Streptomyces venezuelae: one gene and its partner. The protein of the gene in region 1 interacts with the protein of each later gene in a pairwise test. Links are inferred from orthologs where the notes say so. Each region holds a gene or a part of one and is shown in the gene's direction. Other genes may lie near its edges. The genes, in order: DEJ49_RS06560 and panC.

Region 1 (14,947 bases):
CGAGCCGATCACCTCGGCGGGCCATGCCCAGCTGGGGATCGCCGTCCTCGCGGGCATCGCCGTCATCGTCCTGCTCATCACCAAGTTCAAGCTGCACGCGTTCCTCGCGCTGACCGTCGGGTCGCTCGCGCTCGGCGCCTTCGCGGGTGCCCCGCTCGACAAGGCCATCGCCAGCTTCACCGCCGGGCTCGGCTCGACGGTCGCGGGCGTGGGCGTGCTCATCGCGCTCGGCGCGATCCTCGGCAAGCTGCTCGCGGACTCCGGGGGCGCCGACCAGATCGTCGACACGATCCTCGCGAAGGCGGGCGGGCGCGCCATGCCGTGGGCGATGGTGCTCATCGCCTCCGTCATCGGCCTGCCGCTCTTCTTCGAGGTCGGCATCGTGCTGCTGATCCCGGTCGTCCTGATGGTCGCCAAGCGCGGCAACTACTCGCTGATGCGGATCGGCATCCCGGCCCTCGCCGGTCTGTCCGTGATGCACGGGCTCATCCCGCCGCACCCCGGTCCGCTCGTCGCGATCGACGCGGTCAAGGCCAACCTCGGTGTCACGCTCGCGCTCGGTGTCCTCGTCGCCATCCCGACGGTGGTCATCGCCGGGCCGCTGTTCTCGAAGGTCGCGGCGCGCTGGGTGGACGTCCCCGCCCCCGAGAAGATGATCCCGCAGCGTCCCTCGGAGGACCTGGAGAAGCGACCCGGCTTCGGCGCGACGGTGGCCACCGTGCTGCTGCCCGTCGTCCTGATGCTGGCCAAGGCGCTGGTGGACATCGTGATCGACGACCCCGAGGCCACCGTGCAGCGGGTCTTCGATGTCATCGGGTCGCCGCTGATCGCGCTGCTCGCCGCGGTGATCGTGGGCATGTTCACGCTGGGCCGCGCGGCCGGGTTCACGAAGGACCGGCTCTCGACGACCGTCGAGAAGTCGCTCGCCCCGATCGCGGGCGTCCTGATGATCGTGGGCGCGGGCGGCGGCTTCAAGCAGACGCTCATCGACGTGGGCGTGGGCCAGATGATCCTGGACTTCTCCAAGGACTGGTCGATCCCGGCGCTGCTCCTGGCCTGGCTGATCGCGGTGGCGATCCGGCTCGCGACGGGTTCCGCGACGGTGGCGACGATCTCGGCGGCGGGCCTGGTGGCTCCGCTGGCCGCGGACATGTCGACCTCGCACACGGCCCTGCTGGTCCTCGCCATCGGTGCGGGCTCGCTGTTCTTCTCGCACGTGAACGATGCGGGGTTCTGGCTGGTCAAGGAGTACTTCGGCCTGGACGTCGGGCAGACGATCAAGACCTGGTCCGTCATGGAGACGATCATCTCCGTGGTGGCGGGCGGCCTGGTGCTGCTGCTGTCCCTGATCATTTAGCACGCCTGGGACCACCGGAACGACTGCGGCCGCGCTGGAGATTCCAGCGCGGCCGCAGATCATTGAGCCCGTCCGGCGATTGAGGACGAACTCGGCGGAGCCGGTGATCGACCGAGCCCCGTGGGACCCTTACGCCCCCGGCGAGGAAGACGCCTTCTCCAGCTGGAACGCCTCGTTGCCCAGTCCGATCCTCGCGTGGGCCTCCGGGTTCCTGGCCCGCAGGATCGCCCCGTAGACGACGCCGATCACCGCCGCCAGGAAGATGATCCCTGGAAGCGCCCAGCTCAGGGTGGAGTCGGGGCCCGCGCCGACCAGGACGTCGAAGTCCTTGACGGTGTAGCCGGCGATGACCAGGAGGCCGACCGCGGCGAGCGCGGAGGCCGCGATGCGCCAGGCCTGGGCGCGGGCCGCGCCCCTGCGGGCGAAGAAGACGATGACGGCGACGGACGCCGTGGCCATCAGCAGGATCACGCCGAGCGCGCCGATGTTGCCGCCCCACGTGAACAGGTGCAGGACGGGGGCGGTCGGGTCGCCCGCCTTGCCGTCGTCGGCGAGGGCGAAGCCGATCACGACCACGACGGACACGACGGTCTGGAGCAGCGAGCCCGTGCCCGGCGCGCCCGTGGACGTGTTCGTGCGGCCGAACGCGGCGGGCAGCAGGCCCTCGCGGCCCATCGCGAACGCGTACCGCGCGACGACGTTGTGGAAGCTGAGGATCGCCGCGAACATGCCGGTCACGAAGAGGACGTGGAGCACGTCGGTGAAGGTGCCGCCGAGCCGGGACTCGGTGAGGCCGAAGAGCAGCCCCGCGCTCTGTTCCTGTGCGGCGGGGACGATGCCGGAGGGGCCCGCCGCGACCGTCAGCGCCCAGGAGCTGAGCGCGAAGAAGACGGCGACGAAGCCGACGGCGAAGAACATCACCCGGGCGACGACGACCTGCGGGCGGCTGGTCTCCTCCGCGTACACGGGGGCCTGCTCGAAGCCGGTGAAGGCCGCGATGCAGAAGCAGAGCGAGGTGGCCACGCCCGCGCCGGTGAGCGTGTCCGGGTTGAACGCGTGCAGCGACAGGCCTTCCTTGGCCGGGTCGACGACGGCGGCGATGTCGAAGATGACGACGAGCGCCACCTCGATGAGGAGCAGCACGCCGAGCACGCGCGCGTTGAGGTCGATCTTCATCCAGGCCAGGACGCCCACGAGGGCCACGGTGACCAGCGCCGGGATCCACCAGGCGACCTCGACCTCGAAGTACGTCTGGAGCAGCCCGGACACCTCGAAGCCGAGCAGCCCGTACAGGCCCGCCTGCAGGGCGCTGTAGGCGACGAGCGCGACCAGCGCGGCGCCCGCGCCCGCGGTGCCGCCGAGGCCGCGGGATATGTACGCGTAGAACGCGCCGGCGTTGTGCACGTGGCGGCTCATCTCGGCGTACCCGAGGCTGAAGAGGGCGAGGACGACGCCGAGGATGAGGAAGAGGAGCGGCTGTCCGACGATGCCCATCACGCCGTACGTGGTGGGCATGACGCCGGCGACGACCATCAGGGGCCCGGTCGCGGCGAGCACGGAGAGCAGCAGGCCCGCGGTGCCGAGCCGGCCCGCGCGGAGCGCCTGCTCCTCTCCCTTGTACGTACTGATCCCGGTGGCGCCCGCTGGGTCGCCGGTGGATCTTGTGCCGCTCGGGCTCGAACTTCCCGTCGCCATGGCGCGGTGGTCCTTTCGGAGGTTCTTCAGAGGTTCGGTGAGTGCTTCAGACTGCAAGCTTCAGGTTCAGGCTTCAGGCTTCAGGCCGAGCCGAACGCGGCGGCCCGTGCGGCGGTGAACGCCGCGTACGGATCCCGGTCCGGGTACGACCAGGGGGCCGGGGTCGCGTGCCGTCCGATGCGGTGGAAGAGCGCGGCGGCTTCGGCCGCCCTGCCCTCGCAGGACTTCGCGTGGGCAAGGAAGTTGAGGTCGACGTGGCAGCGGGGGTGGCCCGGTTCGTCGGGCGTCTCCCACTCCAGCCACCAGTCGAAGGCGGCTTTCATGACGCCGCGGGCGCGGCGCCCGACCCAGTGCCCGGACGCGGCGGGGTCGGCGGATTCGAGGCCCGCGTGGGCGAGGACGCGGTACCGCTCGGCGTGCGCGACGACGGGCAGGACGGCGAGCGGCGAGTCGGCGGGGGCCTGCTCGGCGGCCCAGGACGCGAAGTCGTACACCTCGTGCATCGGGTCCTGGCCCGCGCCGGGGCGCCGCTCGGCGAGGCGGGCCACCATCAGGTGGTGGGCGTGGTGGTGTTCGGGGTGGCGGTGCCTGATCTCGTCGAAGAGGCGCACGACGTCCTCCTCGTGGCCCAGCGCGCGTTCGAGGATGAGCAGCGCGAGCCACGGGGTGGGGTCGGCGGGCACGCGGGCAGCGGCCTCGCGGCACCGCTCGCGCACCTTGCCCGAACGTTCCTTCCCGCGCAGCGCCTTGTGCACGGCGGCGAAGGCGAGCAGCACCTCGGCGTCGTGGCTCTCGGGCTCGGCGAGCCGCCAGTCGCGCGCCCACGCGGTGGTGGTGGGCTCCTGTGCGAGGACGTCGACGCGGTGTCCCCTGCGGTCCCAGTCGTCGCCGGTGGCGGCGAGCAGCGCGCGGACCTCGGTCCAGCGGCCCTGCGCCAAGGCCGCGCGCGCGGCGACGAGTTCGGCGTCGTCGAGTGCGGCGTCGAAGGCGTGCCCGGCGGCCTTCTTGCGGGAGCGGCCCAGTGGGGGCGGGGGTGGTGGCACCGCGGGACGTCCTCCCCGAGGCGGCTTGCGTACGGATGATCACGCACAGCAAAGCGGTAGGCACTGCTCCACGTCAAGGCCCGGTGGTCTCAGCGCCTTCACCAACTCATCTCAGAATGTGCAGACTTCACCCGCCACCTGGGCGAACTCTCTTACCACCCCGCACTGGAGAAACACTGGATCCACGCTCGACGCACACTCGGACCGCGCTCACTTCACCGCGCGGGCGGCGGCGCGGCCCGCCGTGCGGCCCGAGAAGAGGCAGCCGCCGAGGAAGGTCCCTTCGAGCGAGCGGTAGCCGTGCACTCCCCCGCCGCCGAATCCGGCGGCCTCCCCGGCCGCGTACACACCCGGGAGCGGCTGGCCGCCCTCGGTCAGGACGCGCGAGGACAGGTCGGTCTCCAGACCGCCGAGGGTCTTGCGGGTGAGGATGTTGAGGCGGACGGCGACGAGCGGGCCCGCCTTGGGGTCGAGGATGCGGTGCGGGGCGGCGGCGCGGATGAGCCGGTCGCCGAGGAACTTGCGGGCGCCGCGGATGGCCGTCACCTGGAGGTCCTTGGTGAAGGGGTTGGCGATCTCGCGGTCGCGGGCGGCGATGGTGCGGCGCAGGCTGTCCTCGTCGATGAGGGGCTTCTCGGTGAGGGCGTTCATGCCGCGCACGAGGGCGCCCAGGTCCTTCTCCACGACGAAGTCGACGCCGTGGTCCATGAACGCCTTGACGGGGCCGGGCACTTCGGAGCGCGCCCGGTCGATGACGCCGCGCACGGACTTGCCCGTCAGGTCGGGGTTCTGCTCGGAACCGCTGAGGGTGAACTCCTTGCCGATGATGCGCTGGTTGAGCACGAACCACGTGTAGTCGTGCCCGGTCCTCATGATGTGTTCGAGGGTGCCGAGCGTGTCGAATCCGGGGAACAGCGGCACGGGCAGCCGGTCGCCGCGCGCGTCCAGCCAGAGCGAGGAGGGGCCCGGCAGGATGCGGATGCCGTGCCGGTCCCAGATGGGGTTCCAGTTCTGGATGCCCTCGGTGTAGTGCCACATGCGGTCGCGGTTGATCAGGTGCGCGCCCGCGTCCTCGGCGATGCCGAGCATCCTGCCGTCCACGTGGGCGGGGACGCCGGAGATCATCTTCTGGGGCGGGGTGCCGAGCCGCTCGGGCCAGTTGGCGCGGACGAGGTCGTGGTTGCCGCCGATGCCGCCGGAGGTGACGATCACCGCCTGGGCCCGGAACTCGAAGTCGCCGGTCACCACGCGGCTGCTGGCCTCGCCCCGCTCGACGGCCGACGGTTCGAGCACCTCGCCGGAGACCGTGTCGACGCTGCCCGCGCTCCGCGTGAGACCCGTGACGCGGTGCCGGAACCGCAGCTGGACCAGGCCGCGCGCGACCCCGGCCCGCACCCGGCGCACGAACGGCGCGAGCAGCCCCGGGCCCGTGCCCCAGGTGATGTGGAAACGGGGCACCGAGTTGCCGTGGCCCTGCGCGTCGTAACCGCCGCGCTCCGCCCAGCCGACGACGGGGAAGAACCGCACGCCCTGCCCGTGCAGCCAGGACCGCTTCTCGCCGGCTGCGAAGTCGACGTACGCCTCCGCCCACTTGCGCGGCCAGTGGTCCTCCGGACGGTCGAACGCCGCCGTCCCCATCCAGTCCTGGAGCGCGAGCGCGTGCGAGTCCTTGATCCGCATTCGCCGCTGCTCGGGCGAGTCGACGAAGAACAGACCGCCGAAGGACCAGTGCGCCTGACCGCCGATCGCGTGCTCGGGCTCCTGGTCGACGAGGATGACCCGGCGGCCCGCGTCGACGAGCTCCGCGGTCGCCGCGAGTCCGGCGAGCCCTGCCCCGATCACGATCACATCTGCGTCGTACGCCATTGAGGTCGTCCTCCTCGACAGGGGTCCCGGACCGGGTCCGGAGTGGGCCCGCAACGTTACTGGTGGGTCATCTCGCGCTCAGGTCAGATCCTGGATAGCGGAGTGACGGACGTCAACCGACAGGGCGAGGGAGTTCGTCAAGCGAGAGGGCGCGCCGGGTGCGGGGGGCGGCTATCGTCGGCCTGATCCCCTGCCCCCTCCGCTTCGTCTGTCTGGTGCGTGACGTGTCGGTCCTGGTTCTCGTCCTCGCCGTCGGCGCCGCCTGCTGCCTCGGCTTCGGCTTCGTCCTCCAGCAGGACGCGGCGCGCCACGCCCCGCTGGGCGACTTCCTCTCGCCGCGGTTGCTCCTCGACCTGGTGCGGGTGCCGCGGTGGCTCGCCGGGATCGGCCTGATGGTGTGCGGCATGGCCCTCGGCGCGGTCGCCCTCGGGCGCGGGGAGATCTCACTCGTCGAGCCGCTCCTCGCCACGAACCTGCTCTTCGCCCTCGGCCTCTCCCGCTGCCGGACGAAGCAGCCACTGGGCCGCCAGGGCTGGGCGGGGCTCGCGCTGCTCGCGGGCGGCGTCACGGCGTTCATCGTGGCCGGCGAGCCGCGGGGCGGCGAGGCGGTGACCGATCCGGCGCGGCACTGGCTGATCGTCGGCGTGATGGTCGGCGGTGCGCTGCTCCTGACGGCGTACGCGAAGAAGTCCCGCCTCCGCGCCGCGCCCGTGCTGCTCGCGGTCGCGGCCGGGCTGCTGTACGGGGTGCAGGACGCGTTGACGCGGGTCAGCGGGGAGCGGTTCTCCGAGGGCGGGTTCGGGGAGCTGTTCGGCGGGTGGCAGCCGTACGGGGTGCTCGTGCTCGGCGTGGTGGGCCTCGTCCTCGTGCAGAGCGCGTTCGAGACGGCGCCGCTGCGGATGTCGCTGCCCGCGCTGACGGCCACGCAGCCGCTGGCCGGCATCGCGTGCGGCGTCGGCTTCCTCGGCGACCGGCTGCGCGCGGACACGGGGGCGCTCGCCTGGGAGGCGGCGGGGCTCGCGGCGATCGTGGTGGGGGTCGTGCTGCTGGGGTTGCACCCTGCCTTGCCGGGGGCTGACCGGGTCCTCTCCGTCAGCGTGAGGGGCTGACCTCCGACCGAGGCACCGTCGATCGCCGGCTTCGCCCGGCTCGTCCTCGAACGCCGGACGGGTCGAAACACCTGCCTGACGGGCTGCGACCACAGATCCCGTTTCGCTCGCTTTTTAATAATGGGCAGCATTAGTATCGGTCCATGGCCAGAACTTCAGGTCCCGAGACCCGGGAGAAGCTCATCCGTGCCGGGGAAGAGGTGTTCGCCGCGCAGGGCGTCGACGGGGCCCAGCTGCGGGACATCGTGCGGATCGCGGGGCAGAGCAACCCCTCCGCCGTGCAGTACCACTTCGGCTCCCGCGCCGGGCTCCTCGACGCCGTGATGGCCGCCCGCCAGCACCGCACCGAGCAGGTCCTCGCCGACGAGCTCGCCCGCGCGGGCGACGACATCGGTCTGCACGGACTCCTCACCGCCCTCGTCCGCACCGAGGCCACCGAGCTCCGCACCGAGCGCGGGCGCCGCTGTCTGCGGATCTCCGCCCAGCTCAGCCACGAGAGCGGCGTCCGCACCCGTACCCCGCATCCCACCCTCGACGGCACCGTCTACTGGACGCTGATCGGGCGGATCGAGGACTGCCTCGTCGACCTCGCCCCCGGCCTGCCCGAGCCGATCCGGCTGGAACGGCTCGACCTCGCGCTCACGCTGGTCGGCGCCGCGCTGGGCGACCGCGCGCGCCAGTACCTGGTCGGCGCCACCCCCCTGACCGGCGAGGACGTCTTCCTGGCCGACCTCGTCGCCACCACCGCAGCGCTGCTGCGGGCCCCGTATCCCACCCCCACCCCTGGAGACCCCTCATGAGCCAGCACGACCTCACCGGCCGCACCGTCATCATCACCGGCGCCGCGCGCGGCCTCGGCGCGGAGGCCGCCCGCCAGGCCGTCGTGGCGGGCGCCAACGTCGTCCTCACCGACGTCCTCGCCGACGAGGGCGAGGCCACCGCCGCCGAGCTCGGCGAGCGCGCCCGGTTCGCGCACCACGACGTGACGTCGGAGGAGGACTGGCAGCGCGTCGTCGACCTGGCCGTCACCGAGTTCGGCGGCGTGCACGGCCTGGTGAACAACGCCGGGATATCCACCGGCCAGTTCCTGGAGTCGGAGTCCGTCGAGCACTTCCGCAAGGTCCTCGACATCAACCTCACCGGCGTCTTCATCGGCATGAAGACCGTCGTGCCCGCCATGAAGGAGGCCGGGGGCGGCTCCATCGTGAACATCTCGTCCGCCGCCGGCCTGATGGGCCTCGCCCTCACCGCGGGCTACGGCGCGTCCAAGTGGGGCGTGCGCGGCCTCACCAAGATCGGCGCGGTGGAGCTCGGCACGGCCCGCATCCGCGTCAACTCCGTCCACCCCGGCATGACGTACACCCCGATGACCGCCCAGGTCGGCATCGAGAAGGGCGAGGGCAACTACCCCAACACCCCGATGGGCCGGGTCGGCGAGCCGCACGAGATCGCGGGCGCCATGGTCTTCCTCCTCTCCGACGCCGCCTCCTACGTCACGGGCGCCGAGCTCGCCGTCGACGGCGGCTGGACGGCGGGGCCGACGGTGAAGTACGTCATGGGGCAGTGATCGGGGCGGCGGGCCTGGCTCGGCGGTGTGGGGTCGGGTGGGGGCGAGGTTGGATGGGGGTGGGGTTGGATGGGGTGCATGACTGTCGGCAGCGGGCCCGCGCCCGACCCCCGTGAAGAGATGATCAGCATCGTCGACGAGCACGACGAGGTGGTCGGCTCGGCCCCGCGCGGTGAGGCGTACGCGCGCGGGCTGCGCCACCGTTGCACGTTCATCCTGGCGCGCGACGCCGAGGGGCGCGTCTTCGTGCACCGCCGCACCCCGACCAAGCTCGTCTTCCCCTCGCTGTACGACATGTTCGTCGGCGGCGTGGTCGGAGCCGGGGAGTCCTACGACGACGCGGCGCTGCGCGAGGCGGAGGAGGAGCTCGGCGTGCGTGGACTGCCGCGGCCCACCCCGCTGTTCAAGTTCCTGTACGACGACGGCGCCGGGAAGTCCTGGTGGTCCTACCTCTACGAAGTCCGCTGCGAGCTGCCCGTGCGGCCGCAGGCCGAGGAGGTCGCCTGGCACGCCTTCGTCACGGAGGACGAACTGGCGCGGCGGCTCGACGAGTGGGAGTGGGTGCCGGACGGGCTCGACGCCTACCACCGGCTGAGGGCCTTCCGCGCGGTGTGACCGACGGGGTTCGACGGGGCTTGATCAACACGGCCTATGGTGCGGCCGTGAGCTATTTCGTACAGAGCCTGAAGCTGTGGTTCGCGCCCGAGCGGATTCGCGAGGACGGCGACACCCCCGACTACCGCTTCTCCCTCGCCAACGAGCGCACCTTCCTGGCGTGGCTGCGCACCGCGCTCGCGCTGATCGGCGGCGGCTTCGCCGTGGACCAGTTCCTGCCGGATCTGCGCTGGGGGTGGCGGATCGGGCTCGCGCTCGCGCTGCTCGCCTCGGGTGTCCTCTGCTCGCTGCGCGCCGTCAACCACTGGGTGCGCTGCGAGCGGGCCATGCGGCGCGGCGAGGATCTGCCGTCCAGCCGCTTTCCGACGGTGCTGAGCCTGGCCGTCGCGGTGGTCGCGGTCGCCATGGTGGTGGTCGTGCTGTTCGGGTGGGAGGGGTGACGGAGGGGGCGGGGCGGGGGTCCGCGCGGGTCCGTGACCCCGGTCTTCAGCCGGAGCGCACCCGTCTGGCGTGGCGGCGTACGACTCTGTCGTGCACGGTGGCGGCGGTGCTCGGCGCCCGCGCGGTCCTGCACGACGGGGCCACGGCGTTCGGGGTACTCGCGTGTGCGCTGTGCCTGCTGCTCTGGCTCGGGTTCCTGGTGGTGGCCCACCGCCGGATGGTCACGCTGACCGTGGCCCGGCCGCGGACGATGTCGCTGCGGGCGGCGCGGGTCGCTGCGCTGTGCACGGTGGCGCTGGCGGTGTGTGCGGTGGTGATGCTGCTCTGAGGGCGCTTCGGGGTTGGTTTTAGGTGCGGCTGGGGCGCCTCGGGTTCGGTTGTGGGTGCGGGGCCGCGGGGGTATGTGCGTACTCGCCATCCCTGCGGCGGGGTCCGATGTTTCCGGGTGCCTCCGTGTGCTCGGTGCTCCGTGCGCACATACCCCCGCGTCCCCTCCCGTCTCGTGCGCGGGTGCGGGCCGGCTCCAACTCCCGGAGCGGGCTGTTCGGGCGGTGTGGGCGCGTCAGTCGCCCCACTCCACCGTGACCACGATCTTGCCTCTGGTCCGGCCCTCCTCGCTCAGGCGGTGTGCCTCCGCCGCCTGTTCCAGCGGGAACGTCTTGTCGACGTGGACGGTCACGACGTCCTGTTCGGCGAGTTCGGAGAGGCGTTGGAGGTCCTCGGCGACGGGGCGTACGAAGCAGTAGTGGCCGCCCAGGCCGATCACCCCGCCGTCCGCGATGGACGCAAGGCGGCCGCCCGGTGAGAGGAGCTCCGCGGACGCCTTCAGCGTGTCGCCGCCCACCGTGTCGAACGCCGCGTCGACGCCCTCCGGGGCGAGTCCGCGGACCCGGTCCACCAGGCCTTCTCCGTAGGTGACCGGCTCGGCGCCCAGCTCGCGCAGGTAGTCGTGGTTGCGTTCGCTCGCGGTGCCGATGACGCGGGCGCCCGCGTGCCGGGCCAGCTGCACGGCGATCGAGCCGACGCCGCCCGCCGCCGCGTGCAAGAGCACGACGTCGCCCTCGGTGACCTCGAGGGCCTGGTTGACGACCTGGTACGCGGTCAGGCCGGCGAGCGGGAGGCCCGCGGCCTCCTCGAACGTGAGGTTGCGCGGCTTGCGGGCCAAGGTGCGGATCGGCGCGGCGACGTACTCGGCGAACGTGCCGCGGGAGAGGAAGTCCTCGCGTACGTAGCCGATGACCTCGTCCCCCACCGCGAACTCCGGTGCCGCGGCGCCCGGTTGGACCACCACGCCGGAGACGTCCCAGCCGGGGATCACGGGGAAGACCGGGTCCAGGAGGCTGTCGAGGTGCCCTTCCCTGCACTTCCAGTCGACGGGGTTGACTGCGGCGGCGCGGACCTTCACCAGGACGGAGTCGGGGCCGACCTTGGGGTCGCGCACCTCTCCGTACTCGAGGACTTCGGGCCCGCCGTAGCTGCGGTAACTGATCGCCTTCATGAGGGGTCGCCTTCGCGGAGGTCGGGAGAAACATCGTCGAGGCTGACAAGGATCGCATATGGGAAATAAGCGGGCATTGGGGGCTAGCCTGAGAGGGTCAACCCTCCCCCGGAGCCCGAGAAGGTGCGCGTCATGACCACCCTCCACCACGAACACCCCGTGCACGACCACGTCCATGGCCCGGCCTGCGGCCACCCCGAGGTGCCGCACGGCGACCACGTCGACTACGCGCACGACGGCCACATGCACCGTCTGCACACCGACCACTACGACGAGTGCGACCCGACCGGCCACACCGCCCACCAGGGCCACGACCACCAGCACGGGGACGGCTGCGGCCACGACTCCGTGACGCACGGCGACCACGTCGACTATCTGCACGACGGCCACCGGCACGCGTCGCACGACGGGCACTGGGACGACCACTGAGAGCTCCGCCCGGCCCGCGCCCCACGACGGGGCGCGGTAGCCTCTGGACGGCATACCGACTGGTCGGCATCATGTAGGGCAGCCAGCAAGCAGTGGCACGCCACCACCATGCCGATCAGGAGCGAAGATGAGCTCAGACCATCCGCCGGGCCTCGACCTCGACCAATTGCGCGGCCACCTCGACCGCGAGCGGCCCGGCCTGGTCGGCGGCCCGCTCTCCGCCCGGCTCATCGAGGGCGGCCGGTCCAACCTCACGTACGCCGTCACCGACGGCACCGCGCGCTGGGTGGTCCGGCGCCCCCCGCTGGGCCACGTCCTCGCCACCGCGCACGACATGAAGCGCGAGCACCGGGTGATCGCAGCGCTGCACCCGACGGACGTGCCGGTGCCCGCGCCGGTGCTGCTCTGCGAGGACGAAGCCGTCATCGGGTCGCCGTTCTACGTCATGGAGTTCGTGGACGGAACCCCGTACCGCACCGCCGAGGAGCTCGCGCCGCTCGGCCCCGAGCGCACCCGTGACGCGGTGCTCGGTCTTGTCGACACCCTCGTCGACCTGCACGCCGTCGACCCGGCGGCCGTCGGGCTCGGCGACTTCGGGCGGCCCGAGGGCTTCCTCGACCGGCAGCTGCGCCGCTGGGGCAAGCAGCTCGACGCGTCCCGCAACCGCGAGCTCGCCGGCATCGACGAGCTGCACGCGGCGCTCGGCCGCTCGCTCCCCGACTCCCCCGCGCCCACCGTCATCCACGGCGACTACCGCCTGGACAACGTCCTCATAGGCGACGACGACCGGATCAAGGCCATCCTCGACTGGGAGATGTCCACGCTCGGCGATCCCCTCACGGACCTGGGCCTGCTCGTGATGTACAGCGCGAAGCTGGAGGTGCCCGACTCCCCCGTCAGCACCACCGCGGGCGCGCCCGGCCACCCGGACCCGGCCGAGCTGATCGAGCGGTACGCCGCGCGCTCGGGGCGCGACGTGTCGGCCGTCTCCTGGTACACGGCGTTCGCGTGGTTCAAGCTCGCCGTGATCCTGGAGGGCATCCACTACCGCTACACGCTGGGCCAGACGGTCGGTGCGGGCTTCGACCGGATCGGCGAGCTCGTGCCCGTCTTCATCCAGCACGGTCTGACGACCCTCCAGGAAGGCTGAGCCGCCGTGGACTTCGCATACGACGCGCGTACCGAGGAACTGCGCGGCAAGCTGCTCGCCTTCATGGACGACCACGTCTACCCCGCTGAGGCCGTCGCCGACGAGCAGCGCGCCGCGCTCGCCTCGCCGTGGGACACCCCCGCCGTGGTGGAGGAGTTGAAGGCCGAGGCGCGTCGGCAGGGGCTGTGGAATCTGTTCCTGCCCGATGCCGAGCACGGTGCCGGACTCACCAACCTCCAGTACGCACCGCTCGCCGAGATCACCGGTCGATCGCCACAGTTGGCGCCCACCGCGTTGAACTGCGCCGCGCCCGACACCGGCAACATGGAGGTGCTCGCGCAGTTCGGCAGCGGGGCGCAGCGGAAGCAGTGGCTGGAGCCGCTGCTCGCCGGGGAGATCCGCTCGGCGTTCGCGATGACCGAGCCGGACGTCGCCTCCTCCGACGCCACGAACATCACGACGCACATCGAGCGCGATGGCGACGACTACGTCATCAGCGGCCGCAAGTGGTACATCTCCGGGGCCATGAACCCCGACTGCAAGATCTTCATCGTGATGGGCAAGACCGACCCCGAGGGCGCCGACATCCGCCGCCAGCAGTCGATGGTGCTCGTCCCGCGCGACACCCCCGGGCTCGAAGTCCGGCGCGCCATGCGGGTGTACGGGTACGAGGACCACTACCACGGCGGTCACGCCGAGGTCGTCTTCGACCGCGTCCGCGTCCCCGTGTCGAACCTGATCGGCGAGGAGGGCGGCGGCTTCGCCATCGCGCAGGCGCGGCTCGGTCCTGGCCGCATCCACCACTGCATGCGGCTGATCGGCATGGCGGAGCGTGCCATCGAGCTGATGTGCCGGCGTGCCGTGTCGCGTACGGCGTTCGGGAAGCCGCTCGCCCAGCAGGGCGTCGTGCAGGAGTGGATCGCGGACGCGCGCGTCGCCGTCGAGCAGCTGCGCCTCCTTGTCCTGAAGACGGCGTGGCTGATGGACACGGTCGGCAACAAGGGCGCGCACACGGAGATCCAGTCCATCAAGATCGCGACGCCGCGCGCGGTGGTGGACATCCTCGACCGCGCGGTGCAGCTGCACGGGGCGGGCGGCGTCAGCCAGGACTTCCCGCTCGCCGAACTGTGGGCCGCGGCGCGGACGCTGCGCTTGGCGGACGGCCCGGACGAGGTTCATCTGCGATCGCTGGCCCGCCGCGAACTCAAGCGGTACGTGTAGCGACCTCAGGGGCGCGGGGAACTGCGCGCTCAGCCCCCACCGGGGCGCGGTCGCGTCTGCCGCGGCAGGTCCTACGGCGGGTGCGGCCCGGCGGGGCCGCTCGCGCAGTTCCCCGCGCCCCTCAGGGGGCCCGCAGGGCCCTCAGGAGGAGGTCGGCCAAGTGGTCCGCCACCTGTTGAGGGGAGAGCGGGCCCTCCGGGCGGTACCACGTGGACAGGTGGTGGACGGAGCCGAAGTGGTAGTCCACCACCAGGTCCGCGGGGGTGGCCTTGGAGAAGACGCCCGATTCCTGGCCCTCCTCGATCAGGGCCCGGAAACGTTCGTGGTAGCGGCGCCGCTCCGCCCGGACCTGCTTGTTCTTCTCCGGGCCGAGGTGGTGCATGGAGCGGAAGAAGATCGACGCGTCGTCGAGGTTGTCGATCGTGCTGACCACGACGTCCGCCGCCGCGTCGCGGACCCGGTCGGCGACCGGCGCGTCCGCGTCGGCGATGGCGTCGAGCCGCTCCTGCTGGACGCGGAGCAGCCGGGCGTAGACCTCGTGGAGCAGGTCGTCCTTGGAGCCGAAGTAGTGGTAGAGCGCGCCCTTGGTGACCCCGGCCGCCTCCACGATCTCCTGGACCGACGTCCGGTCGTAGCCCTGGTCGGCGAAGAGCCTGGTGGCGGCGGCGAGGAGTCGCTGCGGGACGGGCGTCCCGTCACCGTCCGTCGTTCTGGCCACTGCCGCCACCTGCCTTTCGCGTCACTTGCTGTCGGTCGGGCGGGAACGCAGTTCCCGCCGGAGGATCTTCCCACTTGTCGTCTTCGGCAACTCCTCCAGTACCTCGACCTCGCGCGGATACTTGTACGCGGCGAGCCGTTCCTTGCAGTACGCGGTCAGGTCCTCGGGTCCGGTGTCGCTGCCGGGACGCAGGCTGACGTACGCCTTCACCGTCTCGCCCCGGTAGCTGTCGGGGACA
Region 2 (15,236 bases), 3.0 Mb from region 1 along the record:
CACGGACGTGCGGAAGTGGCCCGCCGGGCCCTCGGGGCGGCGATAGAAGCCCTGAGGGCCGTACAGAGCCGTCTCCGTGGCCTCGCGCCAGCCGCGCGGCGCGGTCGTCCGTAGCACTTCCTTGTCGTTCGTCACAGCCCGCAGGCTAAGCGGGCCTCCACCTTGGGGAGTACATGTACCTGCTACGGATCGGACCTTCGGTTGACCCAAGGGCGCCGATGGCCTGCCTACGCTGGGTTACGTGCAGCGCCTCTATGACTTCCTCCGCAGACACCCGACATGGGTCGACGGCTTCTGGGCCTTCGTCCTGCTCGGGATCTCCGGGATCGGTCTGGTGTCCATGGCCGAGGGGGCAGGGCGCGAGCCGCAGGCCCTGTCGATCCCCATCGCCCTCGGGTTCGCCCTGGTGATGACGCTGCGCCGCCGCGCCACCGAGAAGATGCTGGTGCTCGCCGCGGTCCTCGGTTTCCTCCAGCTCGTCTTCGACGTGGGGACGATGCCCGCGAACTTCGCGATGCTGGTGATCGTCTACACCGCGGCGGCCGACGGAGCGCGCTGGGCCTCGCGGTTCGCGCTGGTCGGCGGGTTGTGCGCGGCCCCGCTGTCGATGATGCGCTGGCCCACGGAGAACACCGACACCGTCGGGCTCGTCCTGCTCACGATGTTCCAGATCGTGCCCTTCGCGCTCGCCTGGGTCCTCGGCGACTCCATCCGCACCCGCCGCGCCTACTTCGCACAGCTGGAGGAGCGCGCCGACCGCCTGGAGAAGGAGCGCGAGGCGCAGGCGAAGGTCGCGGTGGCGGCCGAGCGGGCCCGGATCGCCCGCGAGCTGCACGACGTCGTGGCGCACAACGTCTCCGTGATGGTGGTCCAGGCCGACGGCGCCGCGTACGTCATGGACACCGCCCCCGACCAGGCGAAGAAGGCCCTGGAGACCATCTCGGGCACCGGCCGCCAGGCGCTCGCGGAGATGCGCAGGCTGCTCGGGGTGCTGCGCACCGGGGAGCCCGAGGAGAGCGGCGAGTACGTCCCGCAGCCGGACGTCGAGCAGCTCGACGACCTCATCGAGCAGGTCCGTACGGCGGGCCTGCCCGTCGACTACAAGGTGGAGGGCACCCCGCGCCCCCTGCCCAGCGGCGTCGAGCTCACCGCGTACCGCATCGTGCAGGAGGCCCTCACCAACACCCGCAAGCACGGCGGTGAGAACGCCGGGGCGAGCGTGCGTCTGGTCTACTTCGACGACGGCCTCGGGCTGCTGGTCGAGGACGACGGCAAGGGCGCCCCGCACGAGCTGTACGAGGACGGCGGGGCCGACGGCAGCGGGCACGGCCTGATCGGCATGCGCGAGCGGGTCGGCATGGTCGGCGGCACGCTCGACGCGGGGCCCCGTCCCGGCGGCGGGTTCCGGATCAGTGCGCTGCTGCCGCTGAAACCCGCACACTGAGCACACCACCCCACAGCCCTTCGGAAGGACCCTTGATGTCGATCCGCGTGATGCTCGTCGACGACCAGGTGCTGCTGCGCACCGGGTTCCGGATGGTGCTCGCCGCCCAGCCGGACATGGATGTCGTCGCGGAGGCGGGCGACGGCGTGGAGGCGCTGGAGGTGCTGCGCGGGACCGAGGTCGACGTGGTGCTGATGGACGTCCGCATGCCGAAGCTCGACGGCGTGGAGACGACCCGGCGCATCTGCCAGGACGCCAACCCGCCGAAGGTCCTGATCCTGACCACGTTCGACCTCGACGAGTACGCCTTCTCGGGGCTGAAGGCCGGCGCGTCCGGCTTCATGCTCAAGGACGTGCCCCCGGGGGAGCTGCTCGCCGCGATCCGGTCCGTGCACAGCGGTGACGCGGTGGTCGCGCCGTCCACGACGAGGCGGCTCCTGGACCGCTTCGCGCCGATGCTGCCGAACGCCGGCGGGCAGCCGCAGCACAAGCACCTGGAGCGCCTCACGGACCGCGAGCGCGAGGTCATGATCCTGGTCGCGCAGGGCCTGTCGAACGGCGAGATCGCGGCGCGGCTCGTCCTGTCGGAGGCGACCGTGAAGACGCACGTCGGACGCATCCTGACCAAGCTGGACCTGCGGGACCGGGTGCAGGTGGTGGTCCTCGCGTACGAGACGGGGCTCGTGCGGGCCGGGGGCGCTTCCTAGCGCAGCACGCCCTCGATGAAGTCGCTGCCCAGGCGGGACACGACGCTGATGTCCAGCTGGTGCTGGACATAGCGCCCCCTGCGGCGCGTGGTGATCAGGTCCGCCTTCTTCAGGACGCTCAGGTGCCGGGATATCTCCGGCGCCGTCATGCCGTGCGCGTCGGCCAGCTCGCTCGTGGTGTACGCCCCGCGCGCGAGGTGGCGGCACAGGCGCATCCGCACCGGGTGGGCGAGCGCGGACATGCGGCGGGTCAGCTGCTCCACGGTGGGCGGTGAGGTGAGGCCGGGAGCGCTGATCGGGTACGTGATCGACGCCTGCCAGCCCTTGCGGTGCAGCACCCACAGGTGCGGCCAGCCGAGGCTCGTCGGGACGATCGTCAGGCCGCCGGAGCCGGTGGTGGTCCGGCCGTCGGACATCTTGTCCACGGTGATGACCTGACCGCTCTCGTCCAGGGAGACCGCTCCGGAGATGGCCTTCAGGGCCTCCGCGAGCCCCTTGCGCCGCAGCAGCTCGGTCTTGTGCCGGGCGTCCGCGGCCAGTTGGTGGTGCACGCGGGCCCAGGTGTCGGCGAAGAAGGCCTCGTCGCAGTCCTCCATGAGCGTGCGGAACCACGCGCGGACGACCGGCGGATCCTCCAGGAGCCGCTTGGTGAACCGCACCTGGTGCGGGCCGCGCGCGGCGGCGAGGTCCAGCGCGCGCCGCTGCACGGCGGGGTCGGCGAGGAGCCTGCGGTCCGGCTCCGCGTACGTCGACTGGCAGGTGAACTCCAGGGCCGCGTCCACGAACTGCTCGTCGCTCAGCTTGTCCAGCTGGTCGAGCTCCTCGGCGAGCGTGGCCCCCGGCAGCGCGCTCCGCCCCGGCAGTCCCGCGAAGGGCGCGAAGACGTCGGAGAACGTCGTGCGCCACAGGAAGTCGGCCTCGCAGAGGCGGTCCGCGAGGCAGGGGTCCAGGCGCGTGGACACGGCCGTCACCCAGCCCTGCAGCCCCGGGTGGTGGCCCGGCTCGGACAGGGCGTGCAGCGACATGCCGAGTTCGGACAGGGGCGAGGGCACGACGTGGATCCGCTCCTGGGCAAGGCCGCTGATGTCGATGCTCACGCTCATGGCCCCATGGTGCACCTCCGCACTGACAGCGCGGCCGTCGATTGACGAGCGCCGTCAATCGACGCGACGCGGACGGGGCGGCAGGAGCAGGCTTGTGGTCATCGGGAAGCAGGAGGCACGGCAGCGCCGCCGTGACCGGCCCCCGACACCCACCCTCGACCCCACCCGTCGACCCACCCGTCACCGTCGACGACCGAGCAGGGCACGACCGGCCCATCGATGTCCGTTAAGTACTATTTATTCCGAGAGGTATCCGTCATGAGCGTCACCCAGCAGTTCCTCCTCGACTCCTACCGCGCCGCGCAGCACGGCGGACCGACCCCGCCCGCCCCCGGACAGCACGACTGGCAGGCGGTCCGTGAAGTCCGCGACTACGGCCGCTTCCGCGCGGTCGTGGCCGAACGCCCCGCACGCGGCCGGGTCCGCGCCGCCCTGGCCCGCCTCACGCGGGGATCCTTCGTACGAACTCCGCGACCGCTTCCCTGACGCCATGGGCCGTCCACTTGAGGCCTTCCTCGGTCACGGTGACCTCCGTGACCGAGAGGCCGGGCGGCCCGTCCGGGAACCAGCGCCCGAAGAGCAGCGTGCCGGTCTCCTCCGCCTGCCCGAGACAGGCCTCGTCCAGTACGTCGGAGGCGTACGGAAGCCACACCTGGAACTGGTGGGTGTGCGGGCGCTCCGGGTGCACGCGCGACCAGGGCACGCCCGCGGCCGCGAACCCCTCGTGCAGCGCGTCGGCGACCACGCGCGCGTGGGCGACGTACTCCGGCAGCCGGGGCAGCGTGTGCTTCAGGCCGAGGAGCGCCGACACCGCGACGGGGAACTGCTGGAACAGCTGCCCTCCGTAGCGGTGGCGCCACACCCTCGCTTCCTCGACGAGCGTGCGTGGGCCGGCCAGCGCGGCGCCGCTCAGCCCCTCCAGGGACTTGTAGAACGACACGTACACGGAGTCGGCGAGACCGGCGATCTCCGCGAGGCTCCGGCCGAAATGCGGTGTGCACTCCCAGAGCCGGGCGCCGTCGAAGTGCACGACCGCGTCCCTCTCGCGGGCCGCCGCCACGACCGCCTCCAGCTCCTCCCACCGCGGCAGGACGAAACCGGCGTCCCGGAGCGGAAGTTCGAGCATCAGCGTCCCGAAAGGCTCCTCGAAGTACCGTACTTCGTCCGCCTCGGGCAGCCGCGGCTGGTCCGTCGGATGCACCGTCCGCAACCCGCTGACCACGGAGAACGCGGACCCTTCATGCACCTCGGGGTGTGCCCTGGGATGGAGCGCCACGGTCGCGTTCCCCGTACGGGCCGCCCAGCAGCGCAGCGCGACCTGCTGCGCCATCGTGCCGGTCGGGAAGAACGCGGCGTCCTCCTTGCCGAGCAGCCGGGCGACCTCGCCCTCCAGGGTGGCGACGACGGCGTTGCCGTACACGTCGGTGGGGTCCTCGGGGCCGACCACGTCGGGAGCCGCGGCGGCCAGCGCCGACAGGCGCTCGGTGAGCGGGACGTGCAGGACGGAACGGTGCAAGGTCCGGGCGGCGCCCACGGCGGCGGCGCGGCGGCGGGCCGCCCGGATCTCGTCCGCGTCCGGCGTCTCCCGCGAGTCCGGCTGCTCTTCTACTGCGCTTTCAGAGGGCATCCTCCGAGCATGACCCGTTCTCCGCTCACCGGTCATATGAATAACCACAGCCTGTGGACAGCCGAAGACGCGGCGCCAACCAATCGCGTTAACATGACGAGAAATCGTCCGGTACCCCGAGCGGACTGGAACGGAAGGCGCCGCCGCGTGAACGCATCGCATCAGCCAGACCCGCGGGACCGCCCCGCGAGGCTCACCGTGGGAGTCGTGGGAGCGGGCCGGGTGGGACCCGCGCTTGCCGCGTCGCTGCAGCTCGCGGGCCACCGTCCCGTGGCCGCTTCCGGCGTGTCCGACACGTCGGTGCGACGGGCCGCCGCGCTGCTCCCCGACGTCCCCCTCGTCCCGCCCGCCGAGGTGCTCGAACGCGCCGACCTGGTGCTCCTGACCGTCCCCGACGACGCGCTCCCCGGCCTCGTCGAGGGCCTCGCCGAGACCGGCGCCGTGCGCCCCGGCCAGCTGCTCGTCCACACCTCCGGGCGGTACGGCACACAGGTACTCGAACCCGCCCTGCGCGCCGGAGCCCTGCCGCTCGCACTGCACCCCGCCATGACCTTCACCGGCACCGCCGTCGACGTCCAGCGCCTCGCGGGATGCTCCTTCGGGGTGACCGCCCCCGAGGAGCTGCGGCTCGCCGCGGAAGCCCTGGTCATCGAGATGGGCGGCGAGCCCGAGTGGATCGCCGAGGAGAACCGCCCGCTCTACCACGCGGCCCTCGCCCTGGGCGCGAACCACCTGGTCACACTGGTCGCCGAGTCCATGGATCTGCTGCGCGACGCGGGCGTCGCGGCCCCGGACCGCATGCTCGGCCCGCTGCTCGGCGCCGCCCTGGACAACGCCCTCCGCTCGGGCGACGCGGCGCTCACCGGACCCGTCGCGCGCGGGGACGCGGGCACCGTCGCCGCCCACGTCGCCGAGTTGCGCAAGCACGCCCCGCAGACCGTCGCGGGCTACCTCGCGATGGCCCGCGCCACCGCCGACCGCGCCCTCGCCCACGGCCTGCTCAAGCCCGAGCTCGCCGAGGACCTCCTCGGAGTGCTCTCCAACGGAGCCGAAGGGGGGAGCCGATGAGTACGCGCACCACGCTCCTGCACACCGCCGAGTCGCTCCGCACGCGCGCGCGTGCGGGCCGCCGCGCCGTCGTCATGACCATGGGCGCCCTGCACGACGGGCACGCCTCCCTGGTCCGCGCCGCCCGCCGCGTCGCGGGACCCGAGGGCGAGGTCGTCGTCACGGTCTTCGTGAACCCGCTCCAGTTCGGCGCCGGCGAGGACCTCGACCGCTACCCGCGCACCCTCGACGCCGACATCAAGATCGCCGAACAGGCCGGGGCGGACATCGTGTTCGCGCCCTCCGTGGACGAGGTCTACCCGGGCGGCGAACCCCAGGTCCGCGTCGGCGCGGGACCCATGGGCACCGTCCTCGAAGGCGCCACCCGCCCCGGGCACTTCGACGGCATGCTCACCGTCGTCGCCAAGCTGCTGCACCTCACCGCGCCCGATGTGGCCCTCTTCGGGCAGAAGGACGCCCAGCAGCTCGCCCTGATCCGCCGCATGGTCCGCGACCTGAACTTCCCCGTGGAGATCGTCGGCGTCCCCACCGTCCGTGAGGACGACGGCCTGGCCCTCTCCAGCCGCAACCGCTACCTCGCCCCGGAGGAGCGGCGCACCGCCCTCGCCCTCTCCCAGGCCCTCTTCGCGGGACGCGACCGGCACGCCGCCCAGGAGGCCCTGCGCGCACGGGCCGCCAGCGCCCCCGCCTCACGCGCGCGTGCCGTCGCCCTGAGCGAGATCGGCGAGTCCCGCGCGGCGGCCGACGCGCACGCCGTGGCGGAGTCCGCGGAGCCCTCCGCGACCGGCGGCCCCGCCGCCGTCGTCACCGCGGCCCGCCTCGTCCTCGACGAGGCCGCCCGCCTGGTCCCCCCGCTGGAGCTGGACTACGTGGCGTTGGTGGACCCCGCCGACTTCACCGAGGTCCGCCCCGGCCACCGCGGCGAGGCCGTCCTCGCCGTGGCCGCCCGGGTCGGCTCGACGCGCCTCATCGACAACATCCCGCTGACGTTCGGAGCCTCCGTATGAGCGCGCACCGCACAGGCCCGGCCGCGGCAGCCGTCCACGCGAACGGAGTCCCCGCATGAGCGCCACCGGCATACGGCTGCACGCGCCCGCCCCCGGCTGGTCCCTCGACGCCGACATCGTGGTCGTCGGCTCGGGAGTGGCCGGGCTGACGGCCGCCCTGCGCGGCGCGGCCGCGGGACTCAGGACGGTCGTGGTGACCAAGGCCCGCCTGGACGCGGGCTCCACCCGCTGGGCGCAGGGCGGCGTCGCCGCGGCGATCGGCGAGGGCGACACACCCGAAGAGCACCTGGACGACACGCTCGTCGCGGGCGCGGGCCTCTGCGACGAGGAGGCCGTGCGCACCCTCGTCACCGAGGGCCCCGGTGCCGTACGCCGCCTCATCGAGACCGGCGCCCACTTCGACAAGGACTCCGAAGGCGCCATCGAGCTGGCCCGCGAGGGCGGCCACCACCGGCGCCGCATCGCGCACGCGGGCGGCGACGCGACCGGCGCGGAGATCTCCCGCGCCCTCGTCGAGGCGGTCCGCGCGCGCGGCATACCGACGATCGAGAACGCGCTGGTCCTCGACCTCCTCACCGACGCCGACGGCCACACCGCCGGTGTCTCCCTGCACGTCATGGGGGAGGGCCAGCACGACGGCGTGGGCGCCGTCCACGCCCCCGCGGTCGTCCTCGCCACCGGCGGCATGGGCCAGGTCTTCTCCGCGACCACCAACCCGTCCGTCTCCACGGGCGACGGCGTCGCGCTCGCCCTGCGCGCGGGCGCGGAGGTCTCCGACCTCGAATTCGTGCAGTTCCACCCCACGGTGCTGTTCCTCGGCACCGACGCCGAGGGCCAGCAGCCGCTGGTCTCCGAGGCCGTCCGGGGTGAGGGCGCGCACCTCGTGGACGCCGACGGTGTGCGCTTCATGGTCGGACAGCACGAGCTGGCCGAGCTGGCGCCCCGCGACATCGTCGCCAAGGGCATCACGCGCCGCATGCAGGAAAAAGGCACCGACCACATGTTCCTCGACGCCAGGCACTTCGGCGCCGACATGTGGGAGAACCGCTTCCCGACGATCCTCGCCGCCTGCCGCGCGCACGGCATCGACCCCGTCACCGAGCCCATCCCCATCGCCCCGGCCGCGCACTACGCCTCCGGAGGCGTCCGCACCGACCGGCACGGCCGCACCACCGTTCCGGGGCTCTACGCCTGCGGGGAGGTCGCCTGCACCGGCGTGCACGGCGCCAACCGCCTCGCCTCCAACTCCCTCCTCGAAGGCCTCGTCTACGCCGAGCGCATCGCCGACGACATCGTGGCCCGCCACGCGGAAAACACCCTCCACGCGCGCGTGCCGGTGCCCGTCACCCCGCCCGGGACCCCGACGCACCCCCTTCTCCCGGCCGAGGCCCGCTTCACCATCCAGCGCGTCATGAGCGAAGGCGCCGGAGTTCTCCGCTCCGCCGCCTCCCTCACCGAGACCGCCGCGCAGCTGGCCCGCGTCCACGCCGAGGCCGCGGGCGCGCTCGCGGAGCACGGCAAGACGGCCGAGCCCGGCGTCGACACCTGGGAGACCACCAACCTCCTGTGCGTCGCCCGCGTCCTGGTGGCCGCCGCCCAGCGCCGTGAGGAGACCCGCGGCTGCCACTGGCGCGAGGACCACGCCGACCGCGACGACGCGGCCTGGCGGCGCCACATCGTCGTACGCCTCAATCCGGACAGGACGCTGGCGGCGCACACGACCGAGACCCACGACTTCCCTCCGACCCGTCCCAGTCCCCAGGAGCAGTGACCGTGAGCACCCCCGACGACCTCCCCCTCGCCGCCCCCTCAGCCGCAGGCGGTGGCTGCGGCGACGCCTGCGGCTGCGGCGGTGACGACGCCTACGACCCCATGGAGTGCGGCCTCGACCCCGCGCTCGTACAGCTCCTGACCGAGGCAGGGCTCGATCCCGTGCAGATCGAGGACATCGCGCACATGGCCATCGAGGAGGACCTGGCCGGCGGTGTCGACGTCACCACGGCCGCCACCATCCCCGAGGACGCCGTCGCCACCGCCGACTTCGCGGCGCGCGAGGCGGGCACCGTCGCGGGCCTGCGGGTCGCCGAAGCCATCATCTCCGTGGTGTGCGAGGAGGAGTTCGAGGTCGAGCGGCACGTCGAGGACGGTGACCGCGTCGCGGCCGGCGACGTCCTGCTCAGCGTCACCACCCGCACCCGTGACCTGCTCACCGCCGAGCGCAGCGCGCTGAACATCCTGTGCCGCCTCTCCGGCATCGCGACCGCCACGCGCGCGTGGGCGGACGCCCTGGACGGCACGAAGGCGAAGGTCCGCGACACCCGCAAGACCACGCCGGGCTACCGCGCCCTGGAGAAGTACGCGGTCCGCATGGGCGGCGGCGTGAACCACCGGATGTCGCTCGCCGACGCGGCCCTGGTCAAGGACAACCACGTGGTCGCCGCGGGCGGCGTGGCGCAGGCCTTCAAGGCGGTACGCGAGCAGTTCCCCGAGGTGCCGATCGAGGTCGAGGTCGACACGCTCCACCAGCTGCGCGAGGTCGTCGACGCGGGCGCCGACCTGATCCTCCTGGACAACTTCACGCCCGGCGAGACGGCGGAGGCCGTCGCCCTCGTGGACGGCCGCGCGTTCCTGGAGTCCTCGGGCCGCCTCACCCTGGAGAACGCCCGCGCGTACGCCGAGACGGGCGTCGACTACCTCGCGGTGGGCGCCCTCACCCACTCGTCCCCGATCCTCGACATCGGACTCGACCTGCGAGAAGCGGTGCGCGACTGATGCTCCTCACCATCGACGTGGGCAACACCCACACCGTCCTCGGCCTGTTCGACGGCGAGGACATCGTCGAGCACTGGCGCATCTCCACGGACGCGCGCCGCACCGCCGACGAACTGGCCGTGCTCCTCAACGGCCTGATGGGCATGCACCCGCTGCTCGGCGACGAGCTCGGCGACGGCATCGACGGCATCGCCATCTGCTCGACCGTCCCCTCGGTCCTGCACGAACTGCGCGAGGTCACGCGGCGCTACTACGGAGACGTGCCCGCCGTCCTCGTCGAGCCCGGCATCAAGACCGGCGTCCCGATCCTCATGGACAACCCCAAGGAGGTCGGCGCCGACCGCATCATCAACGCGGTGGCGGCGGTCGAGCTGTACGGCGGACCGGCGATCGTCGTCGACTTCGGCACGGCGACGACGTTCGACGCGGTGTCCGCGCGCGGGGAGTACGCGGGCGGGGTCATCGCCCCCGGCATCGAGATCTCCGTGGAGGCTCTCGGCGTACGAGGCGCCCAGCTCCGCAAGATCGAGCTCGCCCGGCCGCGCAGCGTCATCGGCAAGAACACGGTGGAGGCCATGCAGGCGGGCATCCTGTACGGCTTCGCGGGGCAGGTCGACGGGGTCGTGAACCGGATGGCCCGCGAACTGGCGGGCGCGGGCGGCGACCCGGACGACGTCACGGTCATCGCCACGGGTGGTCTCGCGCCGATGGTCCTCGGCGAGGCGTCGGTCATCGACGAGCACGAACCGTGGCTGACGCTGATCGGGCTTCGGCTCGTCTACGAGCGGAACGTTGCCCGTAGTTGACCGATTGCCGCCGATTGGTGCTCGGCCTGTGTGCACTACGCCTCCGCTTCTGCAAGAGTCTGCGCTGGACGGGGACTTGAGTGGGTGTGGGGCGGGCTGGAGCGGATGAGGCACGTGAAACGACTGTGGATGGGCGTTGTGGCGCTGGGGGCGGTGCTTGTCGGCTCCGCGCCGGTGGCGTACGCGGCGTCGCCCTCCCCGTCCCCCCTCGCGGGGGCCGGTGCGGGGGTTCTCCCCTGGCTCGCCGTCGTGGCGGTCGCCGCGCTCGGCATCGGCGCGGTCGCCTACGCCCTGGCCCGCCGCCGCGCGGACTAACCCTCCCGGGCGGGGCGCCCTGCTCGGGCAGGAGCCCCAGCCCCGCCGCTCCGCGGCGGATAACTCCCACCCACCCACCCGTTCACCCCGCGACGCCCCGTGCGGGTAGGAGCACCGCCCCCGCCGCTTCGCGGCGGATGTTCCCCACCCACCCGCCCGTTTGCCCCGCGACGTCCGGCGGGGGTAGGGGCGGGTGGGTGGGTGGGGAGCTGTGCTCACTCGGGTGGGGCAGGGGGTGGGGGTGGGTGGGGGCGCAGTACCCACTGGCGTGGGGTGGGTTGGGTGTCTGTCGTGGCCCACCGGCAGGGTGGGTGCGGAGCCTCAGCATCCGGTGGGCCCGGTGGTCGTTGCCCCCCGCCCCTACCGGACCGCAGGCGCGTACGAGACGCGGAGGGGACGTGGGGGTATGTGCGCACGGAGCACCGAGCCAGCCATGGCGGTCGGGAATGTCGGGCGGGGCGTAGGGATGGCGAGTACGCACATACCCCCGCGGCCCCGCACCCACAGACGGACCCGAAGCGAACCCCGCCCAAGGCGACCCGCCCGAATTGGCGTTAAGCGGATTTTGTCCGATTGGCGCGTATCGTCAGTCCATGCCCACGCCATACGGATCCCGGGGCGGCATGGCCTTCAGCGCGGAAGAGCTGCGAGTGCTCCGTCGCGCCCTGGGCCTCGCCCTGCACCCCAGCCCCGTCCGCGACGAGGACGTCCAGGACTGCCTCCGGCTCGCCGAATCGGTCGACGAAGCCGTGCGCGAGGGCGCCAGGCTGCGCGCCTTTCTCGTGGCCGACCTCGCCCGCTACCGTGCCGCCCTGCCCGGCACCGCCGCCGGCTACCTCGCCCTCCTCGACGACGTCCTGGGCGGCGGCTACCAGCCGACCCCTGACGACCTCGCCGCCCTGCGCGCCCTCCGCGGCAACCCCACCGCGGCCGCACTGCTCGACCGCAGCCGCGTCATCGCCGAGCGAGCCGTCCGCGCCCGCCTCGCGGGCCGAGCCGTCCCCGTGACCGCCCCCGCCACCCCGGCCCCCCTCCCCATCCCGGCCTCCCGCACCCGCCTTCTCGCCCTCCCCGGCGGGGCGGGGACCGAAGTCGCCGCCGCCCCCGGACCCCGGCAGCCCGCCGAGCGCCCCGCCCACGCCCCCGCCCCACCCCGCCCCGTCCCCACCCCCGCCGAGGTCTTCCCGCCCAAACGGCGGCCCGAGGCACCCGGAGCACCCGGAGGGCCCACCGCGCCCGCCGCGCCCGCGGACCCGCCGCACCAGCTCGTCGCGGGCTAGCTACTCTGGAGGGCATGGACTACGTTTCCGCGCTCGTGCCCCCCGTAGTGATGGCCGTGTTCTTCACGGGGCTCATCGTGACGATCGTGAAGACCCAGGGCGGCGCCAACAAGGCCAAGGAGGACGCGGCCGTGGACGCCGCGATCTCCCGCGCCGAAGCCGTCCGGCAGACCCCGAAGACCGGCAGCGCCTGACCCACCGGCACGGGCACGCACGGCCTCGCAAGGCCAAGCACGGCCCCGCAAGGCAGCACCCGGCAGCACCCCACACCCCATCCCGGCGGCAGCCCCCGGCGTACGACCCGCGCGCGTTTCGAGTCGTACGCCCTTTTTGTTGCGGAAGTTCCAGAAATTGGGCGTACGCCACGTCCCTCACGCATCACGCCAATAGTGACGTCTCCCACTATTGTTCTGCTGTGCCTCGTCCATTGGGAGAACTCGAAGACTCAGTCATGACGCGGGTGTGGAAGTGGAACCGCCCCGTGACCGTTCGAGAAGTCCTGGAAGACCTTCAGGAGGAACGGTCCATCGCGTACACCACCGTGATGACCGTTTTGGACAATCTCCATCAGAAGGGCTGGGTGCGCCGCGAAGCGGAAGGCCGCGCCTATCGATATGAGGCGGTCTCCACTCGTGCCGCCTACGCAGCCGCACTGATGAACGAAGCCTGGTCGCGGAGCGACAACCCCGCCGCCGCACTCGTCGCCTTCTTCGGCATGATGTCGGCGGAACAGCGGGAAGCGCTGAGCGACGCGATGCGTATCGTCCAAGGCCCCGAAGTCGCGCAACGCTCCGAACCCGCACAACGCCCCGAAGTCGCGCAACGCTCCGAAGTCGTCCAACCCCCCGAAGTCACCCGACCCCCCGAGAACCCCGCCTCCGTCGAGCGCGATGCAGAGCGATAGCGTCCGCTTCATGCCAGCAGAGGTCCCCGAACGCAACGAACTCAGCGAACTCAGCGCAAAAGCAGTCTCCGTCCGGAGGGCGCGAACCTCCGATGTGCCGGGCGTCCGCCGCCTCCTCGACTCCTACGTCCGCGAGCGGATCCTCCTGGACAAAGCGACGGTGACGCTTTACGAGGACATCCAGGAGTTCTGGGTGGCGGAACGCGACGACAACGCGGAGTTGGTCGGCTGCGGCGCTCTGCACGTCATGTGGGAAGACCTCGCCGAAGTGCGCACTCTCGCGGTGAATCCCGAGGTCAGGGGCGCCGGAGTGGGGCATCAGCTGTTGGGCAAGTTGCTGCAGACCGCCGGGTGGCTCGGCGTCCGCAAGGTTTTCTGTCTCACCTTCGAAGTCGACTTCTTCGCGAAGCACGGCTTCGTGGAGATCGGCGAGACTCCGGTCGACGGAGATGTCTACAGCGAGCTCCTGCGTTCCTATGACGAGGGCGTCGCCGAGTTCCTGGGCCTCGAACGAGTGAAACCGAACACCTTGGGCAACAGCCGGATGCTTCTGCATCTGTGATCGTCACCCGGTATTCCCGACCGTCCCCTGCCCAGGTGGGCTATGTCCGAAACGCGCACGTTTCCAGGGTTCTAGGGGTACCCGGTCTCTCCCAGGGGTTTGTGTTTTTCCAGCAAAAGCGGTTTGCTTTCCGACGTACTGCAGTACTGCATATAACAGGGGCCGGTGAATCGACGGCGCGTGTCGTGCGGCTTGCGGCCCGGTCTCACAGTTATCGATGAAAGGAAATCCGGTGGCACAGAAGGTTCAGGTCCTTCTTGTCGATGACCTCGACGGTGGCGAGGCAGACGAGACCGTGACGTTTGCGCTGGACGGCAAGTCGTACGAGATCGACCTCACCACGGCCAACGCGGACAAGCTCCGCGGTGCCCTTGAGGACTTCGTGAAGGCCGGCCGGCGTACCGGTGGCCGCGCGGGCGGTCGCGGCAAGGCGCGCGCCGCCGCGACGAGCGGTGGCCAGGACACGGCCGCCATTCGCGCCTGGGCGAAGGAGAACGGTTTCGAGGTCAACGACCGCGGCCGCGTTCCCGCGTCCATTCGTGAGGCCTACGAGAAGGCCAACGGCTGACGGCTGCGACGCCGCAGCCGGACCCGGTGGCACTGCGTCGCCGCCGTGTCCACGAGTCGTACGAGACCGGAGCCCACGGCGGGATCGCTGTGCTGCGCAGTCCCTCCTCCCCCCACCCCGGGCAGGGACGGGAGCGCCGGCAGCGTCGGCTCCACCTCACAGCCGGGCTCCGGGGGTCGCAGCCAGACGGCGGCCCCCCGCGAGCCGGACCACCCCGGGGGCGTCGGCGCGACGATCCGCCCGCCCGCCCCGATCGCGGTGAGCCCGAGGGGGATGTGCCCCCACTCCAGCCAGTCGAGCAGCCCCGGCAGCTCGTCCGCGCTGCCCGCGCTCACCAGGAGGCGCATCGTTTCCCCGCGCAGCGCCACCGGTGCCTTCGGCCCGAGGTGGCGCAGCACCGCGAAACCGGCCTCCGCGGGAAGTTCCAGGACGTCGAAGCGCAGCCCCGTCAGGAGCCGCGCGGGGCCGGGCCCGGGGGCGGTCGCCCAGCCGAGCTCGTTCTCGTACCACTGCCGCACCGGGTCGCTCTGCTCGACCGGTACCCGGGGCTGAGGAACTGTGAGGGCCATGCCGGAGCAACAGCCGGGACGGCGCTCGGGTTACGCAGGGTGGCGGCATGAACGCGCTGCGTACCCGGAAAGAGGGCGTAAGGACGTGTTCGGCGACGCAAGGGTGTTCGCCCGTAGCTGAGGGAACCGGGGCGCGCCGCATGGAGTGTCAGTCCTTACGGGTAAGACATCCCTAGTGGGGAGGGGCGACACGCGGTCCCGGGCGCCACACGTTCGCCATCGGCGTAGTGCTGGTGGGGGTAACTGCCTGGCCTGCGGGAACATCGTCTCGCACCATCGGGTTGGAGCAGTTGTCGGCGTTCGGGGTCAGGAGATCCTCCGAGTTGGGGTCCGGGTGTCGGCAGTTGGAATGAGCGGTCCCCGCTTGCGGGACTAAGCTGCGGAAGGACAGGGAGGGGACCGACCCCTTTACTGCCTGACCGCTCTGAGGAGCGATTAACGATGTTCGAGAGGTTCACCGACCGCGCGCGGCGGGTTGTCGTCCTGGCTCAGGAAGAAGCCCGG

What was found.
Region 2: the proteins of DEJ49_RS06560 (region 1) and panC interact in binary tests that used the Escherichia coli proteins (3 or more experiments, as listed by UniProt). The link is inferred for Streptomyces venezuelae from one-to-one orthologs.

What each region holds. Positions count from the first base shown.
Region 1 is NZ_CP029191.1:1,476,794-1,491,740, forward strand. What follows is about bases 7,774-10,483. They hold DEJ49_RS06560 (NUDIX hydrolase), read left to right. Parts: upstream 7,774-8,715; coding sequence 8,716-9,252; downstream 9,253-10,483. Other genes in these bases: DEJ49_RS06550 (TetR family transcriptional regulator), read left to right, coding at 7,774-7,870; DEJ49_RS06555 (SDR family oxidoreductase), read left to right, coding at 7,867-8,637; DEJ49_RS06565 (YidH family protein), read left to right, coding at 9,300-9,692; DEJ49_RS06570 (DUF202 domain-containing protein), read left to right, coding at 9,689-10,021; DEJ49_RS06575 (NADP-dependent oxidoreductase), read right to left, coding at 10,256-10,483. Outside these bases: DEJ49_RS06525 (gluconate:H+ symporter), read left to right, coding at 1-1,357; DEJ49_RS06530 (APC family permease), read right to left, coding at 1,487-3,052; DEJ49_RS06535 (hypothetical protein), read right to left, coding at 3,133-4,095; DEJ49_RS06540 (FAD-binding dehydrogenase), read right to left, coding at 4,306-5,961; DEJ49_RS06545 (DMT family transporter), read left to right, coding at 6,186-7,070; more of DEJ49_RS06550, read left to right, coding at 7,214-7,773; more of DEJ49_RS06575, read right to left, coding at 10,484-11,191; DEJ49_RS06580 (hypothetical protein), read left to right, coding at 11,324-11,620; DEJ49_RS06585 (phosphotransferase family protein), read left to right, coding at 11,748-12,770; DEJ49_RS06590 (acyl-CoA dehydrogenase family protein), read left to right, coding at 12,777-13,991; DEJ49_RS06595 (TetR/AcrR family transcriptional regulator), read right to left, coding at 14,113-14,709; DEJ49_RS06600 (class I adenylate-forming enzyme family protein), read right to left, coding at 14,731-14,947.
Region 2 is NZ_CP029191.1:4,513,554-4,528,789, forward strand. The notes cover bases 4,952-7,950. They hold panC (pantoate--beta-alanine ligase), read left to right. Parts: upstream 4,952-5,945; coding sequence 5,946-6,956; downstream 6,957-7,950. Other genes in these bases: DEJ49_RS20485 (Rossmann-like and DUF2520 domain-containing protein), read left to right, coding at 5,029-5,949; DEJ49_RS20495 (L-aspartate oxidase), read left to right, coding at 7,012-7,950. Outside these bases: DEJ49_RS20455 (SAM-dependent methyltransferase), read right to left, coding at 1-135; DEJ49_RS20460 (sensor histidine kinase), read left to right, coding at 242-1,444; DEJ49_RS20465 (response regulator transcription factor), read left to right, coding at 1,480-2,151; DEJ49_RS20470 (DUF5937 family protein), read right to left, coding at 2,148-3,254; DEJ49_RS20475 (hypothetical protein), read left to right, coding at 3,513-3,740; DEJ49_RS20480 (threonine aldolase family protein), read right to left, coding at 3,697-4,881; more of DEJ49_RS20495, read left to right, coding at 7,951-8,727; nadC (carboxylating nicotinate-nucleotide diphosphorylase), read left to right, coding at 8,730-9,728; DEJ49_RS20505 (type III pantothenate kinase), read left to right, coding at 9,728-10,534; DEJ49_RS20510 (hypothetical protein), read left to right, coding at 10,649-10,849; DEJ49_RS20515 (hypothetical protein), read left to right, coding at 11,473-12,129; DEJ49_RS20520 (hypothetical protein), read left to right, coding at 12,144-12,323; DEJ49_RS20525 (BlaI/MecI/CopY family transcriptional regulator), read left to right, coding at 12,545-13,033; DEJ49_RS20530 (amino-acid N-acetyltransferase), read left to right, coding at 13,044-13,595; DEJ49_RS20535 (histone-like nucleoid-structuring protein Lsr2), read left to right, coding at 13,828-14,163; DEJ49_RS20540 (SCO3374 family protein), read right to left, coding at 14,142-14,732; DEJ49_RS20550 (ATP-dependent Clp protease ATP-binding subunit), read left to right, coding at 15,174-15,236. UniProt on the Escherichia coli protein: Catalyzes the condensation of pantoate with beta-alanine in an ATP-dependent reaction via a pantoyl-adenylate intermediate.